DNA from 2 places in the Pedomonas sp. V897 genome. Region 1 is predicted to be linked to the other one. Evidence: predicted binding sites of a transcription regulator. Region 1 holds the regulator's gene; the other holds the start of a gene.

Evidence for each region. The regulator LexA, encoded in region 1, represses DNA repair genes until DNA is damaged. The targets are predictions, from matches to a motif close to GTTCCNCNCTTGTTCT.
Region 2: ACSJJU_RS03060 (ImuA family protein) is a predicted target of LexA. The motif match lies at 3,238-3,253, and genes of this name have one in related genera.

The regions. Positions count from the first base shown of each region.
Region 1 covers NZ_JBPPGG010000002.1:382,305-389,317, forward strand. Annotated here, with positions in the region: gene ACSJJU_RS07750 (ComEC/Rec2 family competence protein) at 1-2,008, shown strand, start outside; gene lexA (transcriptional repressor LexA) at 2,465-3,187, opposite strand; gene ACSJJU_RS07760 (molybdopterin molybdotransferase MoeA) at 3,243-4,448, opposite strand; gene moaC (cyclic pyranopterin monophosphate synthase MoaC) at 4,450-4,956, opposite strand; gene trpC (indole-3-glycerol phosphate synthase TrpC) at 4,960-5,760, opposite strand; gene trpD (anthranilate phosphoribosyltransferase) at 5,760-6,788, opposite strand; gene ACSJJU_RS07780 (anthranilate synthase component II) at 6,785-7,013, opposite strand, start outside.
Region 2 covers NZ_JBPPGG010000001.1:615,295-622,307, reverse strand. Annotated here, with positions in the region: gene ACSJJU_RS03075 (MFS transporter) at 309-1,634, shown strand; gene ACSJJU_RS03070 (GNAT family N-acetyltransferase) at 1,636-2,151, shown strand; tRNA gene ACSJJU_RS03065 (tRNA-Gly) at 2,210-2,283, opposite strand; gene ACSJJU_RS03060 (ImuA family protein) at 3,301-4,215, shown strand; gene ACSJJU_RS03055 (Y-family DNA polymerase) at 4,106-5,677, shown strand; gene ACSJJU_RS03050 (AMP-binding protein) at 5,827-7,013, shown strand, end outside.

The DNA.
Region 1 (7,013 bases):
GTGGTTCGCCCTGCCGGGGCCGCAACACTGGCTGGCAGCCATGGCCGCCTTGCCGGGGCTGGCGCTGCTGTGCTGGCGCGGCGGCGTTGCCGGGCGACTCCTCGCCCGGGCGGCGGTGCTGGCGGCGCTGGGCCTCGCGCTCGCCTGGGCGCGGGCGGAGATGGTGCGCGCGCCGGTGTTCCCGCTGGCGGGCGCGGCGCGGGAGCTGACGGGGACGATCGAGTCGCGGGAGGCGCTGGCGGACGGGCGTACGCGGCTGCTGATCCGGGTGGCCGCCATCGAACGGCTCGCCCCGGAAGAGACGCCCGCACGCGTCCGCCTGACCAGCCGTCAGGCTCCGGGCGCGGCGGTCACACGCGGCGCGCGGGTGCGGCTGAAGGCCTGGCTCCAGCCGCCGCCCGGCCCGGCGATCCCCGGCGGCTACGATTTCGGCCAGCGCGCCTGGTTCGACGGCGTGGGGGCGGTCGGCGCGGTGCTGGGCGCGGTGACGGTCGAACGGCCCGCTGGTCACGGGGCGGGCCTCCCGGACGCGGTGGAGACGGCGCGGGAGCGGCTGAGCGCCCGGCTCAAGGCCCGCATTGGCGGCGAGGAGGGGGGCATGGCCGCCGCGCTGGTGACGGGGGACCGCTCGGGCCTGCCCGAGGAGGTGAGCACGGCCATGCGCAACAGCGGCCTTGCCCACCTCATCTCCATCTCCGGCCTCCATATCGGCCTGGTGACGGCGCTGGTCATGCTGCTCGTCCGCCGCCTGCTGGCACTCTCCCCCTGGCTGGCGCTGCGCGTGCCGGTCAAGACCATCGCCGCCCTCGCGGCCGCGCTGGCAGCGGTGGCCTACACGCTCATCGCAGGCGGCAGCCTGCCGACGGTCAGAAGCTGCATTGCCGCCCTCATCGTGCTGGCGGGGCTTCTCCTCGGCCGCCAGGCCATCAGCCTGCGGCTGGTGGCGGCAGGTGCGGGGGTGATCCTCCTCGTCCGGCCCGAGGCGGTGCTGAACCCCAGCTTCCAGCTCTCCTTCGCGGCCGTGACCGGGCTGGTGGCGCTCTACCAGTCGCGCCTTGCCGACCGCTGGCTGCGCCGCCAGCAGGGCGACGGCCCCCTCGCGCGGGCGCTGCGCTGGGGCGGGGCGCTCATCCTCAGCAGCCTGGTGGCGGAGGCCATGATCGCCCCCATCGCCATCGCCCACTTCAACCAGACCGGGGTCTATGGCGTCGTCGCCAACTTCATCGCCATCCCGCTGACGAGCGTGGTCGTGATGCCGGGGCTGATGGCGGCGGTGCTCGCCGAGAGCGTGGGCGGACTCGATTGGGTAACCGCCTGGGTGCGCGGCGGTATCGCGCTCATCCTCGCCCTGGCGCGGGAGGTCTCAAGTTGGGACGGGGCGGTCGTTCATTGGCGGACGCTGGATACGGCGGCCTTCGCCCTCCTCATGTTCGGCCTGCTCTGGATCTGCCTGTGGCGCACACGCCTGCGCCTCGCCGGAGCGGCAGCCGTTGCCGCCGGGCTGGCGCTGGCCGCGACCACCCCCGCGCCCGACCTGTTCGTCAGCCGGGACGGCGCCCTCATCGCGGCGCGGCTTGACGACGGACGCCTGGCCTTCTCCAGCCTGCGCCGGGGTGGCTTCACGCGGGAGATGTGGCTGGAGGAAAGCGGGCTGGACGCCTCCGCCGCCACCTCGCTCACCGACGCGGCGGACGCGCATCTGCTGCCGGACTGCCACGAAACGGTGTGCCGGGCCGCCCTGTGGCGGGCCGGGCGCTGGTGGACCGTCACGCTTGTGCGCGGCTGGCTCGACGCCCCCGCCTTGCGCCAGCTCTGCACCGGGAGCGACATCGTCGTCGCGCCCCGCCGCCTGCCGCGCTGGTGCGCGCCCCGTCTTCTGAAACTGGACGCCCCCGCGCGCGACCGCCTCGGCGCGGTCACCCTGCGCGTCCGCCCTGACGGCCGGATCGCCATCGAGGGTGCCGAAATCCGCCGTGGCCGCCACCCTTGGGCCGCTGCCGGGCAGTGAGATGGGGTAGGGTGAGGCGAGGGGGAAGGGATGTTTGCAGGGGTCTCGGACCCCTGCACCCCGTCGTTTTCAGGGACGTGCCCGGTCAGACGGCGGTGCAAATGCCGGTTCTGTGGCGGCGCCTGACAGGGCAGGGCAAGGGGCCGGATCAACCGGACAGCCCGAACAAGAAAACAGCAACACGAGGGGGAAAAACAAGAGGAGGGAGAACAGGAGGGGGAAGAACAAGAGGAGGGGGAAGAACAAGAGGAGGGGGAAGAACAAGAGGGGAAGAACAAGGGAGATCGCGGGAAGGGTCGGCAGGAGGGCCTCACACCCTCCTGCGATAGGCACGCAATACCCCGCGATCGATACGTTCCGTGGATACGTTCCGTGATCGATGCGCCCCGCGATCGATGTGTCCCATGATCGACGCGCCCTGCAAGCACGCCCCGGACAGCCGGGGAGTCGCCGGGCTCAGTACCGGCGCATCAGGCCGACGAGCTTGCCCTGGATGCGGACACGCTTGGGGTCGTACACCTGCGTCTTGTAGGCGGCGTTGGCCGGTTCAAGCCGCACCTTGCCTTCCTTGCGGCGCAGGCGCTTCAGCGTGGCCTCGCCATCGTCCACCAGCGCGACGATGATGTCGCCGTCCAGCGCATGGTCGGCCTTGCGGATAATGGCATAGTCGCCGTCCAGAATGCCCGCCTCCACCATGGAGTCGCCGGAGACCTCCAGCGCAAAGTGCTGGCCCGGGCCAAGCAGGGCCGGAGGCACGGCCAGCAGACGGTCGCTCTCCAGCGCCTCGATGGGAACACCGGCCGCGATGCGGCCATGCAGCGGAATTTCCACAAAGGCCGAGTTCGATGCCGCAGGCGATTCCTTCGGCTTGCCGAAGCTGCCGCGCACCACGTTGCCAGCGGCCGCAATCGCCGCATCCCGGTCGCTCGCCAGCTGCGGCTTGGCGCCCCGGGCGGGAGCCGCCGCTTCCGGCAGACGCAACACCTCCAGCGCGCGCGCCCGGTTGGGCAGGCGGCGGATGAAGTTGCGCTCCACCAGAGCATTGATGAGCCGGTGCACGCCGGACTTCGATTTGAGACCGAGCGCGTCCTTCATTTCCTCGAACGACGGGGAGATGCCGGTCGTCTCGAGGCGCTGATGGATGAAGATCAGCAGATCATGTTGCTTGCGGGTGAGCATGCCCAAGTCCTTGTGGAACAGACTATGAACGTTCTATGAAAGTTCCACACGGGCGTCAATCGTTGTTGAGGGGGAGAAACGCGACATTAGACCCTTTTTCCGCGGCCGGCGCGTTGGCGGGGCGGATGAGCAGGGCATTTGCCGCCTCGAGGCGGGAGAGCATGGCGCTGTCCTGCACCGGGAAGGGGGTGATCTCCCAGCCGCCGGGTCCGGCCGTCACCGCCGCCCGCTGGTAGTTGGCGCGCGGCCCGTTGGCCGGCAGACCCACCGTCAGCCGGGCCTCGAGCGGCGCGGGGAAGGGCGCCGCCGCCCCGAGGAGATGGCGTACCAGCGGCAGCAGGAAGAGCTGGGCACACACATAGGCCGAGACCGGATTGCCCGGCAGGCCGATGGCAACCGCGTCGCCCAGGCGGCCCAGCATCATGGGCTTGCCCGGACGCATGGCGATCTTCCAGAAATCGATGGTGGCGCCCGCATCGACCAGCGCCGCCTGCACATAGTCATGGTCGCCCACCGACGCGCCGCCGACGGTGACCAGAATGTCCGCCTCGGCCGCAGCCTTGGCGAGGGCGTCGCGGATCACGTCGTGCCGGTCCGGCAGGATGCCCAGATCCCGCACCTCCGCGCCCGCCGCCCGGGCAAGGCACGACAGCATGACGCCGTTGGAATTGATGATCTGGTCCCGGCCCGGCGTCTCGCCCGGCGGCACCAGCTCGTCGCCGGTCGAGACGATCACAACACGCGGCCGGGCGTAAACCGGGGCAGTCCCATGCCCCGCTGCCGCCATGAGGGCAATGGCCCGCGCGGTGAGCTTCGCGCCCGCCTGCAACAGCACGGCCCCCGCCGCGAAATCCTGCCCCGCCTTGCGGACGTGGCGGCCGGGAGCAGCGGGCAGATCCTCCATGATGCGGATGGCCCCGTCCTCGTAGGCCACATCCTCTTGCAGGATGACCGTATCCGTGCCCTCGGGGATCGGCGCGCCGGTCAGCACCCGCACGGCTGTGCCCGCCTCGACCGTGCCATCGAATGCCTTGCCCGCAATGGCCTCGCCGATGACCGGCAGGATCATGCCGGGGGCAATGTCCCGGAAGCAGACGGCATAGCCATCCATCGCGGAGGCATGGAACGGCGGCTGGGAGAGGAGGGCGGTCACATCCTCGGCGAGATAGCGGCCATGCGCCTCGGCCAGAGGGACGGCCTCACGCCGGCGCGCGCCCGCCGCAGCCAGAACACGGGACTGCGCCTCCGCCACGCTCAGCATATCACGCCTCCGCCTGATCAGCCTTGTAGGTGCCCGACTTGCCGCCCGTCTTTTCCAGAAGGCGGACGCCCTCGATCCGCATGGATTTGTCCACCGCCTTGGCCATGTCATAGATCGTGAGCAGGGCAACGCTTGCGGCCGTCAGCGCTTCCATCTCGACGCCTGTCTGGCCGGTCGTCTTCACCATGGCGGAAACGGTTATGGCCGGCGTCTGCTCCTCCAGCGCGAAATCCACCGCCACCTTCTGGAGGGGCAGGGGATGGCACAGCGGAATGAGGTCCGAGGTGCGCTTGGCCGCCATGATGCCCGCAATCCGGGCGACAGAGAGCACGTCGCCCTTGGCAATGGCGTTGTCCCGAATGGCAACGAAGGCCTCCCGCGACATGACGATCCGCCCGGTCGCCACCGCCCGGCGCTCCGTGGCGGCCTTGCCCGAGACATCGACCATGTGGGCTTCGCCCCCCGCGCCGATGTGGGTGAGGCCGGTGTGGGACGGGTTGCCCGACACAGGCTACTCCGCCGCCAGCCCGAGCAGGGACCGGGTGGCCGCCGTCACGTCGGCCTGCGCCATGAGGGACTCGCCTACCAGGAAGGTGGTGACGCCGTGGCTGGCCAGCAGATCCAGATCCGCCTTGGTCCTGAGGCCGCTCTCGCCGACGATGAGATACCCCTGCGGCAGCATGGCCGCAAGCTCAACCGTCGTGTTAATATCAACCGTCATCGTCTTGAGATTGCGGTTATTTATGCCAAGCATACGGGAGTTGAGCCGGGTGGCGCGCTCCAGTTCCTCGGCGTTGTGAACCTCGACCAGAACGTCCATGCCAAGGCTTTCGGCCGCTGCTTCCAGCTCGGCCGCCTGACTGTCCTCAAGGCCCGCCATGATCAGCAGGATGCAGTCCGCCCCGATGGCCCGGGCCTCGACCACCTGATAGGGGTCGATCATGAAGTCCTTGCGCAGCACCGGCAGGGGCACCGCCCGGCGCGCAGCCCGCAGATAGGCGTTGCTGCCCTGGAAATAGGGCTCGTCGGTGAGGATCGACAGGCAGGTCGCACCGCCCGCCAGATAGGCTTCCGCCAGCGCGGGCGGGTCGAAGTCCGCCCGGATCAGGCCCTTGGACGGGCTCGCCTTCTTGATCTCGGCGATCAGGCCATAGCGCTTCTCCCGCCGCGCCTTCTCCAGCGCGTCGAGAAACCCGCGCGGACGCTCCTGCGCCCGGGCGTCGGCCTCCAGGGCGGAAAGCGGCCGGGCCAGCTTGCACTGGGCCACATGCTCGCGCTTGGTATCCAGAATTCGTTGCAGAGTGTCGGTCATCAGTCGCGCTTCGTCATCTCAATCCAGCGATCCAGCAGCCCGGCCGCCCGGCCGGTGTCGATGGCGTCCGCCGCCTGGGCAATACCCTCGGCGAGGGTGGCGGCCTTGTCGCCCACCACCAGCGCCGCCGCCGCGTTCAGCACCACGGTGTCGCGGTAGGCACCCTTTTCGCCCGCCAGCATGCGGCGGAGCGCAGCGGCATTGTGCTCCGCATCACCGCCCCGGATCGCCTCGATGGGGGCAGGGGTCAGCCCCAGCTCCTCCGGCGTGACGGTGAAGCGGCTGACATGACCGTTGCGGGTCTCGGCCACCATCGAGGGGCCAACCAGCGACAGCTCGTCCATGCCGCCCGCGCCGAAGATCACCCACGCGCGCTCGGCCCCCAGCCGGCCCAGGGCTTCCGCCATGGGCGTCACCCACTTTTCCGAATAAACGCCAATGACTTGCCGAGTGACGTTCGCAGGGTTGGTCAGCGGGCCAACCAGGTTGAAGATGGTCGGAATCCGAAGGGTGCGGCGCACGTCCGCCACGGCCTTCATCGCCGGGTGGTGGGCGCTGGCGAGGATGAAGGTGATGCCCAGCTCGGCAAGGCAGCGCTCCACATGGGCCGGCTCGTGGCCGATGACGACGCCAAGCGCCTCCAGCACCCCCGCCGAGGAGGACTTGGACGTGGCCGAGCGGTTGCCATGCTTGGCCACCGGCACGCCGCACGCCGCCGCCACGATGGCGGCCGCCGTCGAGACGTTGAGGGTGAACAGGCCATCGCCGCCGGTGCCGCAGGTGTCGATCGCACCCGCAGGCGCCGCCACCGGAATGGCGCGGCGGCGCATGGCACTGGCCGCCGCCACCAGGTCGGACGCGGACTCGCCCAGCATCTTGAGGCCCATGAAGAAGGCCGCAATCACCGCATCGGGCACATCGCCGCCCATGATGGCATCGAACGCGGCCGCCGCCTGCTGCTCGGTCAGACGCTGACCGGACGCCAGGGTGTTGAGAAGGGCGGCGAAATCAACCAGAGGGCCGCTCATGCCGCCACCTTCCGCGCCGGCAGGCCGCACAGGGCAAGGAAATTGCCGAGAAGGTCGTGTCCCGCTTCCGTGGCGATGCTTTCCGGGTGGAACTGCACGCCATGGATCGGAAGCTGCCGGTGCTGAAGGCCCATGATGATGCCGTCTTCCGTTTCTGCCGTGATTTCAAGACATTCGGGCAAAGTCTCGCGCTCGACGATGAGCGAGTGATAGCGGGTCGCCTGG
Region 2 (7,013 bases), on a different contig from region 1:
GATCAAAAGTCGTTCATTATTCCAGATAAAGAGTGTGGCACGCCCGGATGCGGGCGTCAGCCTTGCCGTGGTCGTAGACCGTTCGCGCCTGGTCGCAGGGCTGAATGCCGGGGCGGCCTCTTTCCCTTCCCCTTTGCGTTCCCCCCCTTCTGCGTTCCCCTTGAAACGGAATTGCGGGAAGGCGGGGGTGGTCTGGCCGCTTTGTACCGGAAACGGGTGGGAGGAGGACAGGATTGTGTGCGGATGCTCTTGACCCCGGCCATGGGAGGGGTCAAGGCTCTCGGGCTTCTCAACGTGGGGAAACAGGGATGTCGTCAGCAGGCGTAAGCGAGGACGTTGCAACGGAAAACCGGGCGGCCGGGGCCGCCGGGGAGGCACCGGTCAATCCGACCGGGCGGGTGCTGGGCGCAAGCCTCACCGGCACGGCGGTCGAGTTCTACGATTTCTACATCTACGCCACCGCCGCCGCGCTGGTGTTCGGGCCGCTGTTCTTCCCCTCCCACAACCCGTCGCTGCAACTGCTGGCCGCCTACGCCAGCCTCGGCGTCGCCTTCATCGCCCGGCCGATCGGCGCCGTCGCCTTCGGCCACTTCGGCGACAAGATCGGCCGCAAGTCGACTCTGGTGGCCTCGCTGCTCATCATGGGCGGCTCCACCGTCGCCATCGGGTTTCTCCCCACCTACGAGACCGCCGGGTGGCTCGCCCCCGTGCTCCTCTGCCTGATGCGCTTCGGCCAGGGCTTCGGCCTCGGCGGCGAATGGGGCGGCGCGGCGCTGCTGGCGGTGGAAAACGCCCCCAGGGGCTGGAAGGGCCGCTTCGGCATGTTCCCCCAGCTCGGCGCGCCGGTGGGCTTCATCGCCGCCAACGGCCTGTTCCTCCTCCTCGGGCTGGCGCTGAGCCAGGACGACTTCGTGCGGTGGGGCTGGCGGATCCCGTTCGTCCTCAGCGCCGTGCTGGTCTTCCTCGGGCTGTGGGTGCGGACGCGCCTCGCCGAAACCCCCGCCTTCGCCCGCGCGCTGCAGGAAGCCCCGCCCGAGCGCGTGCCGCTGGCGGCCGTGGTGCGCCAGCACCCGCGCGCGCTGATCGGCGGCACCTTCGCGGTGGTCTCCTGCTTCGCCCTGTTCTACCTCTCGACCGCGTTCATCCTCGGCTACGGCACCACGACGCTCGGCTACGGGCGCGAGGCCTTCCTCCAGGTGATGCTGGGGGCGATCCTGTTCATGGCGGTGGGCATCGTGCTGGCGGGCGTGTGGTCGGACTTCGCCAACCCCCGGCTGGTGCTGATGACCGCCTGCATCCTCACCGTCCCTGCCGGGCTGCTGATGGCGCCCATGCTCGGCAGCGGCTCGCTGTTCGCCATCTTCCTCTACCTCAGCCTCGCGCTGTTCGTGATGGGGCTGGTCTACGGCCCGCTGGGTGCGTTCCTGCCCAGCCTGTTCCCGGCCCGCGTGCGCTACACCGGCGCGTCCATGACCTTCAACATCGGCGGCATCATCGGCGGCTCGCTCACCCCGATGATCGCGCAGGTGCTGGCCGCCAAGGGCGGGCTGATGCCGGTCGGCCTGTATCTCGCGGCGGCGGGCGTCATCAGCCTGGTCGCGCTCATCCCGCTGAAGCCGCTGGCAGAGAATTGAGATGACGCCGCCCCCGGCCCGCTGGGAGCCGATGACGGCGGCGGACGTCGACGCCATCGCCGCCGTGGCCGATGTGGTGCACCCCGCCTTCCCGGAGGACCGGGCGGTGCTCGCCGAGCGATTCGCCCTCTGCCCCGAAGGCTGCTTCGTGCTGCGCCAGGGGCGGGACGGTGCGGTGATCGGCTACACCCTCACCCACCCGTGGGCGGCGGACTCGGTGCCGCCGCTCAACACCCTGCTGGGCCGCCTGCCGCCGGAGGGGGCGGCGCGGGTCTATTACATTCACGACCTCGCCCTGCTACCCGCCGCGCGCGGGATGCAGGCCGGGGCAGCGGCGGTGCGGCTGCTGGAAGCGCGCGCCCGCGCGGCCGGTCTGGCGACCATGGCGCTGGTGGCGGTGAACAACTCGGGCGGCTTCTGGCGCGCCCGGGGCTTCGCGCCGGTGGACAGCCCGCACTGGCAGCAGAAACTGGCCAGCTACGGCGCGGACGCGGCCTACATGACGAAGGTGCTTTGACGAAGGTGCTTTGGGGAAAACCGCGCTGCGAAGACAGCGCGCGGAAAAGGGGAGCAGATGGAGCGGGTAGCGGGAATCGAACCCGCGCGTCCAGCTTGGGAAGCTGGCAGGCTACCATTACATCATACCCGCGCTCCGCGCATTAGATAGGGCAAGTGCCGGCATGGCGTCAATCTGGCCGAAGCGGGGTTCGACCAAAAATGTCCGGAGAACAAGGCCCGGCAAAATGCGGGGGCAAAATGCGGGGGCGGGGAGAGCCTGTGGCAGAAGCTCTCGCCCCGCCGCCCAGAGCCACCTGAATGTTGATGAGGCAAGGCTGGCTTCAAGACCCCCGGTGTGCCTTCTGGCGGGCATTCATGGCCGGGCTGGTCTTATCTGCCAATCCGAATCTTGATCAAGATCGTGACCCGGAGTAGCCTCAAGGCCAGAAGGACAAGGTGGCTCATAACCGTATCCTTCTGCATTCGCAGAATTAACTCTGCTGTCGCCGGGCTGGCTCATCCAGTCCGGCGTCGTTTTTTGTACGCAAGAAGGGCGCGGGGAATCGAGAGCGTCAGGGTCGTAGATCTGAATATTACTTAATATTATTAATTACATTGACCCGATTTATTTGTGGGGCGCGCGACCGCATCTTTGCGACCGCATCTTTGGCGGCGCCTCCGAGACGCAGCCGTACCGCATATGTGAAAATCCGGCTGGAGAGACCCGGCAGGAGAAACCCGGCTGGAAAAACCCGGCAGGGCGGTCCTTCTGGAAGGGGGTGCCGGGTGTGACCCACCGTAGCCCGGCGCGGTGTTGAAGCCGTGGGCGGCGGCAGGGATGCCCACGGGCTGGTCTGCGCGTCCCGGCTCGATGAAACCGGAACGCTGCCAGGGGAGAGTACGCTGTGGCGTACTCCTGCCTTTGAGCAGGCACGGGCACCCTAACGCCCAAGTATCTGAAGTGGCTATATTAATCGTACGTCCCCGTATCATCCGGGGGCGAATATATTCTCTCTGGGGGCAGGCACTGCCCTGTTCGCTCCGCATCCGAACGCAGCACGTCGCATCCGTAATATGGACGACTTGACTCATACCGCCCCCGGTGAGAACAAAACGGAAACATTTGCGTTTCCATGGGCAGTTCTGCTGGGCGTATCGAACAGGGTGGATGATGACGGCACGGACGGCAACAGCGGAAAAGCGGGAGATTCTGGCGCAGCTGCGCGCGGCGGTGTCGCAGCTGGAAGGGCGCGGCGCCGCCTTGGAGGCGCGGGATGGCGAGTCGGGCGCGGCCCGTGGCTGGACCTTCGGCATCCCCGCGCTGGACGACCATCTGGGCGGCGGGCTGGCGCGGGACGGCCTGCACGAATGGGGTCTCGGCAGCGGGGGGAGCAGCGGGGGGAGCAGCGGGGGGCAGGGCGGCCCCGGCCATGGCGCGGCGCTGGCGGGCGTGGTGGCGGGGCTGCTGCAACGCCTGCCGGACGGGGCGGACGCCGCCGGCCTGAACCGGGCCCGGGCGCGGGGCGTGCTGTGGATTCTCTCCGGCACGGTGGTGGCCGAGCACGGCCGCCCCTACGGGCCGGGGTTGCTCCAGGCCGGGCTCGACCCCGGCGACCTGCTGTTTGTCACCGTGCGCCGCCCGGCGGACGTGGCCTGGGCCGCCGAGGAGGGGCTGAAGGCGGGCCGGGCGCTGAAGGCGGTGGTGGGCGTGGGCGCACCGCTGCCGTTCGCTGCCTCCCGCCGGCTCAGCCTGGCGGCGGGCGAGGCGGGCCTGCCGTGCCTGTGGCTGGCGATGGAGGGGCGGCTCGGCGGCAGCAGCGCGGCGCAGACCCGTTGGCGCGTGGCCTCCGCTCCCGGTCTGGCGGACCCGCACGCGCCTCGCGCGCCGGGGCGTCCGGTGTGGGATCTGGAACTGGTGCGGGCGCGGGACGCGCCGCCGGCGCGCTTCAGGGTGGTTTGGGATGACGAGACGGGTGGTTTCGCTCTGGCTGCCGCACTGGCCGCTGGAGCGGCGGCGACAGGCGCTGAGGCGGCGGTCCCGGCTGCAGCCGGGCAGCGCCGGACCGGACGCCGAGCCGCGTGAATTCGCACTGGTGGAGGCGGGGCCGCACGGCCTTTCCCTTGCAGCGCTGAACGAGGGCGCGCGGGCGGCGGGGCTGCGCGTCGGGCAGATGCTGACCGATGCGCGCGCCTGGTGTCCGTCGCTGGCCGCCGCGCCCATCGACCGGGAGGCGGATGCCGCCGCGCTCGCCGCGCTGGCCCGCTGGGCCGGGCAGTACACGCCCATCGTCGGCGTGGACGGGCGCGACGGCCTGTTGCTGGACGTGACGGGCTGCGCCCACCTGCGCGGCGGGGAGCACGGCCTGCTCGCCGATCTGGCGCGGCGGCTGCACGCCCTGGGATTCACCGCCCGGCTGGCGCTGGCGGACACGGTGGGCTGCGCGTGGGCGCTCGCCCGCTTCGGCGCGGACGACCAGACGGTGGTGCCGGAAGGGGCGGCGCGGCTGGCGCTCGCCGACCTGCCGGTGGCCGCGCTGCGCCTGGAGCCGGAGGTGGTCGCGGCCCTGCGCCTTCTGGGGCTGAAGCGCATCGGCCAGCTGCTGCCGCTGCCGCGCGCGGCGCTGGCGCGGCGTTTCCGGGCGAGGCAGCACGCCGAGGCGGTGGTGACGCGGCTGGATCAGGCGCTGGGCGACCGGGGCGAGCCGGTGACGCCGCTCGACCCGCCCGCCCTGTTGCAGGTGACGCGCAGCTTCGGCGCGCCGCTCATCGACCGCGCGCTGGTGGAAGCCTGGCTGCCGCGCCTCCTGACGGAGCTGACGGCGCTGCTGGCGCGGCAGGGGCTGGGGGTGCGCCGCCTCCAGCTGACCGCGTTCCGCACGGACGGCGCGCGGCAGGACATCGTGGCCGGCATGGGCGAGCCGACCCGGGATGCGGCGCATATCGCCCGCCTGCTCGCCCCCCGGCTGGAGGCGCTGGACCCGGGCTTCGGCATCGAGAGCCTGCGTCTGGCGGCGGTGGAGGCCGCGCCGCTCGCCGCCGTGCAGGACAGCTTCGCGGGCGACCGCGGTGCGCTGGATCTGGCCCGGCTGGGCGACCGGCTCGCCAACCGGCTGGGGGAGCGCGCGGTCTACCGGCTGGCGGCGCGGGAAAGCCACGTGCCGGAGCGGGCGGAGGCCCTGCGCCCGCGTGCGCGCGGGCCTCGGGAGCGCCCGGCGCACAGGGCCGCGCTCGATCTCGACCGGCCGCGCCCCCTGCTGCTGCTCGACCGGCCGGAGGCGGTGAGCGTGGTCGCCGAGGTGCCGGAAGGCCCGCCCGCCCGCTTCGTGTGGCGGCGGCTGGAATACCGGGTGGTGCGCGCCATCGGCCCGGAGCGGATCGCCCCCGAGTGGTGGCAGGCGCAGGACGGCGAGCGCACCCGCGACTATTACGTGGTGGAGGATGCGCAAGGGCGGCGGTTCTGGCTGTTCCGCCACGGCCTCTACGGCGGCGCGGCGCACGAGGCCCCCGCCGCGCCCGACTGGTTCATCCACGGTTTTTTCGGCTGAACAGCCTGGCTGACAACTTGCACCTGCGCCTGATTTTCTGTTTGCTGCTTGACCTGTCGTTGCGTTTGGCGCTTCCCGGCGGTCATGAGCGGGAGCACCCGCGCCGACGGGGGCGGGGGCAATGCCGAGGGGAAGGTGAAGGACAGGGCATGAGTGCCAATCTTTACGGGATATTCCTGGCGCGTCAGGCGGGGCTGGAGGCCAAGCCCTGCCTCGTGTGGCGCGGCGAGGCCCTGCTGAACTTCGGCGATCTGGCCGAGCGGGTGGGCCGCTACCGCACGGTGCTGGACAGCCTCGGCGTCGGCCGGGGCGACCGGGTGGTGGTGCAGGTGGAGCGCACGCCCGAGTTCGTGTTCCTCTACCTCGCCTGTCTGGCGCTGGGCGCGATCATCGTGCCGCTCAACACCGGCTACACCGAGGCCGAGCTGGCCTATTTCATTCAGGATGCCGGGCCCCGGCTCATCGTCGGCAGCGACGGCAACCGCGACACGCTCGCGCGGGCGGCCGCGGCGGCGGGCGCCGGGGCCGTGCCGGTCGAGACGCTGGGCGACAACAGCTGCCACAGCACCCTCTGCGCGCTCGTCACCGAGGCGGTGCCCAACCCGGCCATCGCCCGCATGGAGCCGGACGACGTGGCGGCTATCCTCTACACCTCCGGCACCACCGGGCGGCCGAAGGGGGCCATGCTCACCCACCGCAACCTCTCCAGCAACGTGGAGGCGCTGCACGCCTGCTGGCGCTTCAGCGCCGACGACGTGGTCCTGCACGCCCTGCCGCTGTTCCACGCCCACGGCCTGTTCGTCGCGCTGCATCTGGCGCTGTGGAACGGCAACACCACCCTCCTGCTGGAGAAGTTCGACGCCGACGCGGTGATCGACCGCCTGCCGGAGGCCACGGTGTTCATGGGTGTGCCCACCTTCTACACCCGCCTGCTGGCCAGCCCGCGCCTCACGCGGGAGGCCTGCCGGAACATCCGGCTGTTCATCAGCGGCTCGGCGCCCCTCCTGCCGCAGACCTTCGAGGCGTTCGAGGCGCGCACCGGCCACCGCATCCTGGAGCGCTACGGCATGACCGAGGCGGCCATGATCACCTCCAACCCCTACGAGGTGGAAGGGCGCATCCCCGGCACCGTGGGCTTCCCGCTGCCGGGCGTCGAGGCGCGGGTGGCGGGCGAGGACGGCGCCCCGGCCCCGGCGGGCCAGCCGGGCGTGCTGCAAATTCGCGGCCCCAACGTGCTGAAGGGCTACTGGAAGAAGCCGGAGGCAACCGCCGGGAGCTTCACCTTCGACGGCTTCTTCATCACCGGCGACGTGGCGGTCCGGGACGAGACCGGGCG